DNA from 2 places in the Pseudoalteromonas phenolica genome. Region 1 is predicted to be linked to the other one. Evidence: predicted binding sites of a transcription regulator. Region 1 holds the regulator's gene; the other holds the start of a gene.
The links. Region 1 encodes FliA, which starts transcription of late flagellar genes. Its sites were predicted from a motif close to CTAAAGNTNNNNNNNNNNNNGCCGATA; they were not measured.

Region 1 (2,478 bases):
GGCAACCATGGCGTAAAAGTAATTGCAGTAACGGGTGGAAAAGGGGGCGTTGGTAAAACCAATGTCTCGTTGAATACGGCTATTGCACTTGGTCAGCAAGGAAATAGAGTACTCGTTTTAGATGCCGACTTAGGTTTGGCAAATTGTGACGTGATGCTTGGTTTAAGAGTAGAAAAAAACCTATCTCACGTACTATCTGGTGAGTGTGAGTTAGACGAAATTTTAGTCGAAGGGCCTGCTGGCATTAAAATTGTCCCCGCAACGTCGGGCTCTCAAAATATGGTAGAGTTGACACCAGCCGAACATGCCGGACTTATTCGTGCATTTAGCGAATTAAATACTGAGTTTGACATTTTAATTGTCGATACCGCTGCAGGTATTTCAGATATGGTTCTCAGTTTTTCACGAGCTGCGCAAGATGTCATGGTTGTGGTGTGTGATGAACCAACATCAATTACTGATGCCTATGCATTAATTAAAGTTCTCAGCCGTGAACATGGTGTTTATCGTTTTAAAATTGTCGCAAACATGGTTAGAAGCTTACGTGAAGGGCAAGAGCTTTTTGCTAAACTATCAAAAGTTACCGACAGATTCTTAGATGTTGCACTAGAATTAGTGGCAACCATTCCGTTTGATGAAAATATGCGTAAATCTTCGCGCCGTCAAAAGACCATTGTTGAGTTATTTCCAAACTCACCAGCGGCTGTTGCATTTAGAGGGTTGGCGGGTAAAGCAGTTAAATGGCCAATACCACATCAACCTTCTGGCCATTTAGAGTTTTTTATTGAACAGCTAGTCAACGGGTAATTATGTCGTCATCGATGGGTAAAGCGATGGGCTATCAAACTACAGACAATCTTAACAGAGTGATAGAGCGTCATACCGGTCTCGTCAAAAAAGTGGCGTGTCATTTATTGGCGCGCTTGCCTGCAAATATTCAGTTAGATGATCTCGTTCAATCAGGCATGATTGGTTTGATCGAAGCCTCAAAAAACTTTGATGCGAGTAAGGGCGCCAGTTTTGAAACCTTTGCTGGGATTCGAATTCGAGGCGCTATGTTAGATGAAATTCGCCGTGGCGATTGGGCACCAAGAAGTGTTCATAAAAATAGTCGCATGGTATCTGAGGCGATCTCTAACCTTGAGAGTGAGCTAGGTCGAGAGCCTAAAGACACTGAAATCGCTGAAAAACTTGATATTACTCTAGATGAGTACCATCATATTCTACATGACGTTAACGCGAGTAAAATCATTGGTATTGAAGATTTAGGTGTCGATGAAGACGTAATCACTCCAGTTAACAATGATTTAGCGCTAGACAAACCGTTCAATAACGTTAAAAATGAGCGTTTTAATGAATCGTTGGTAACAGCGATCCAATCGTTACCGGAAAGAGATGCGCTTGTCTTATCTCTTTACTATAACGACGAAATGAATTTAAAAGAAATAGGGCAAATACTCGATGTGAGTGAATCACGAGTAAGCCAAATACATGGGCAGGCAATGATTAGGCTTAGGGCTAAAATCAATGACTGGGTCAATTAGAGTAATAATAATAGGTTCAAACCTCACTGGAGGATGTTTTGGATAAAAACATGAAAATTCTTGTGGTTGATGATTTTTCTACGATGAGAAGAATAATCAAAAACCTACTGAGAGACTTAGGTTTTACAAACGTACAAGAAGCAGATGATGGTAGCACAGCTTTGCCTATGCTTCAGAATCAAGAATTTGATTTCGTAGTCACAGACTGGAACATGCCAGGCATGCAGGGTATAGATCTTCTTCGAGCTATTCGTGCAGATGACAGCCTTAAACATATACCAGTACTTATGGTGACAGCAGAAGCGAAAAAAGAACAAATTGTTGCTGCTGCGCAAGCAGGTGTTAATGGTTATATCGTTAAGCCATTCACTGCCGGAACACTGAAAACAAAACTAGAAAAAGTGTTTGAACGTTTAGGCTAAATAATTAAGAAGGAGAGGCGGATGTCAGCACCTTCTGTGCCTCAAATAACACTTGAACAAGCTAAGCAATTAGTGGCTTATCTTGAACAAGGCGAGCAAGATAAAGCAGATGAATTGATCATGGAAGCTGCGAGTAAGGAGCAATCTGAACTTTTTGCTGAAGTGGGTAAGTTGACTCGTCAGTTACACGAGTCTCTGAAAAATTTTGAGCTTGATACACGTATTGCTGATTTGACGACAGAAGCCTTACCTGATGCTAAAGAACGTTTAAATTATGTCATGGAAATGACAGAAAATGCTGCCAATAAGACGATGGACGCAGTTGAAGCAAGCTTACCACTCGCGCAACAGCTTGCAGACGATTTATCTGATATAAAACCAATTTGGGATCGCCTGATGAGACGAGACATTCAACTTGGTGAATTTAAGTCTCTTTGTCATGACTTAGATAAGTTCATGCAAGGTTCTCAGTCTACAACTGACGAACTTCAAGGTCATATGACAAATGTTTT
Region 2 (2,478 bases), 1.9 Mb from region 1:
ATCAAAAGTGACATGAGGTCGGCAAATGTTCCCATCCAAGCGGGTAGCCCGGGAGGAGGACATTTACATTCTTGTTCGTCTGACATACTACTCCTCCTTGTCGCTGCCGCGTTTCGACTCAGGTAGGTAGTTCTTCAAAATACCTTCGATTACTTTCGGGTTTTGACCATCTTGAATACCCAAAATTGCATCCAAGATTAAACGTTGATTTTGTTCTTCTTCATCTTTACGCAACTCAAGTTTCGCCTGAATAGGAATAGCAACTACGTTGGCAAGGAACGCACCATATAACGTTGTAAGGAGTGCTACCGCCATTGCAGGACCAATCGCTTTTGGGTCGTCCATGTTTGATAACATGGCAACTAGACCAATTAGCGTTCCGATCATGCCCATTGCAGGCGCGATGTCTGCCAAGGATTTAAATAAGTTAGCACCTAATTCATGCCGTGACGTGGTGAGTGAAATGTCTTTTAACAAAGTGGCGCGCACAACGTCAGCATCATGACCGTCTACTAACATATCAACGCCCTTACGCATAAATGCATTAGGTATTTCAGCTTCTTCCAAGGCCAAAAAGCCACCTTTACGAGCAGAGTCAGCCAATTCAACTGCTTTTTCAATGAGCTCTTCCGGAGATTCAATCTTGAACATAAAGGCTTTGCCGACGACTTTACCAATGCCTAAGAATTGGCTCATGGTGAAGTTTGAGAGTACGATGAAAATAGAGCCACCGAATACAATGACGGTAGATGGGCCATCACCAAACATGGCCAAGTCACCATTACTACTCATGAACATTGCCATGATGACCAAACCTATTGCACCTACTATTCCGATAACGGTTGCTAAATCCACTATCCCCTCCAGAGAATACTTATCATTACTTTTTTATTCTGACACTCGAAGTCAATTTTTTGAGTGGCAACTACAAATATCATGCTTAATTCGAATATTTGCAAACCTTGTGCCTATGTTACAGTGAAAAGCTTAGCTTTCAGTAAGACTTTTATCGGCAACATCTTGAATATCTTAACTCAATTACGTTGTGAAAATTCGATTAAAGCCCACATTAGGCAAAAAATAAACTGATTCGCAACGATTGCCCGCAACAAGCTTTGACCTGAGTCGCTAATCCCCCTAAAATTGCTACCTTTAAAATAAATTGCTGAGCAAGATGTACTATGGCTGCAAAAAAACCTGAAAATCTAAGTTTTGAAGAGGCAATGACCGAACTAGAAGGCATTGTACAGGCTATGGAGCAAGGTAGTCTGACTTTGGAACAATCCTTAAAGCAATTTGAACGTGGTGTTCAATTAGCCAATGCCTCTAATGAAAAGTTAAGCAGTGCAGAACAAAAAGTCTCAATATTGATGGGTAACGACCCAGAGACACCTGTAACACCAATGCCAAATGAATTAGATTAAGACCTCGCAGTGAATATACTTGAGCATATAAGTACGGCACAAAACCGCTTAGATAGTTATATCAGCAACTACTTTTCTATACCTCTAGATACCGATGATACTGTGAAATCAGCAACTTTTTACAGTATTAATAACGGTGGTAAAAGGTTAAGGCCCTTTTTGGTCTACACGGTAGGCAAGCTATTAGGTGCTAAGGAATCCGATCTAGATGTCGCCGCAGCTGCGATTGAATGCATTCACAGTTATTCTTTAGTCCACGATGATTTGCCAGCTATGGACGATGACGATCTGCGTCGTGGTAAGCCAACCTGTCATATCGCTTATGATGAAGCCCAAGCTATTTTAGCTGGTGATGCACTTCAGACCTTAGCATTTGAGTTTTTGAGTGTTCATGAGTTTTCTGTACCTGCAAAGCAACAAATCAAAATGATTAATGCCCTTGCCGTTGCATCAGGCTTGCAAGGCATGGTGGGCGGCCAAGCACTTGACATTGCAGCTACAGACAAGTCAATTACACTAATAGAGCTTGAGCGTATTCATAGGCTTAAAACTGGCGCACTTTTGAAATGCGCAATTCAGTTAGGCGCCCTGTGTGCTCCGGATGTCGAAGAAAGCATTATTGCCGCCCTTGAAAAATATGGTAGAAACCTTGGCCTCGCTTTTCAGGTACAAGATGATATTTTAGATATCGAAGGCGATACTGCGGTGTTAGGTAAACCACAAGGTTCTGACTTAGATAATCACAAGTCAACTTATCCAGCTTTACTCGGCCTTAATGGTGCAAAACAAAAAGCACATCAATTAGTAGCTGATGCACTGCTTGCACTTGATGAAATACCTCATAATACCGATGTATTGGCAGAGCTGGCGAAATATATAATTGAGCGTGATCACTAGTACTCTTTTATGACGTATTGATGACGAACAAAGCAAAATTTATAAAAATTAAGTAAACCTTTGTATATAATCGAACGAGGTTTGCGTAGGACACATGTTGAAAGAATGAAACTGGACAGTAGCAAGTACCCATTACTCGCCTTGGTTGATGAACCGG

Region 2: a site for FliA is predicted at 1,008-1,034, ahead of pomA (flagellar motor protein PomA). Genes of this name have one in related genera too.

What each region holds. Positions count from the first base shown of each region.
Region 1 covers NZ_CP013187.1:1,091,678-1,094,155, forward strand. The annotation lists gene PP2015_RS04890 (MinD/ParA family ATP-binding protein) at 1-807, shown strand, start outside; gene PP2015_RS04895 (RNA polymerase sigma factor FliA) at 834-1,544, shown strand; gene cheY (chemotaxis response regulator CheY) at 1,583-1,966, shown strand; gene PP2015_RS04905 (protein phosphatase CheZ) at 1,988-2,478, shown strand, end outside.
Region 2 covers NZ_CP013187.1:3,063,400-3,065,877, forward strand. The annotation lists gene PP2015_RS13665 (flagellar motor protein MotB) at 1-86, opposite strand, end outside; gene pomA (flagellar motor protein PomA) at 88-855, opposite strand; gene PP2015_RS13675 (exodeoxyribonuclease VII small subunit) at 1,182-1,424, shown strand; gene ispA ((2E,6E)-farnesyl diphosphate synthase) at 1,434-2,321, shown strand; gene dxs (1-deoxy-D-xylulose-5-phosphate synthase) at 2,427-2,478, shown strand, end outside.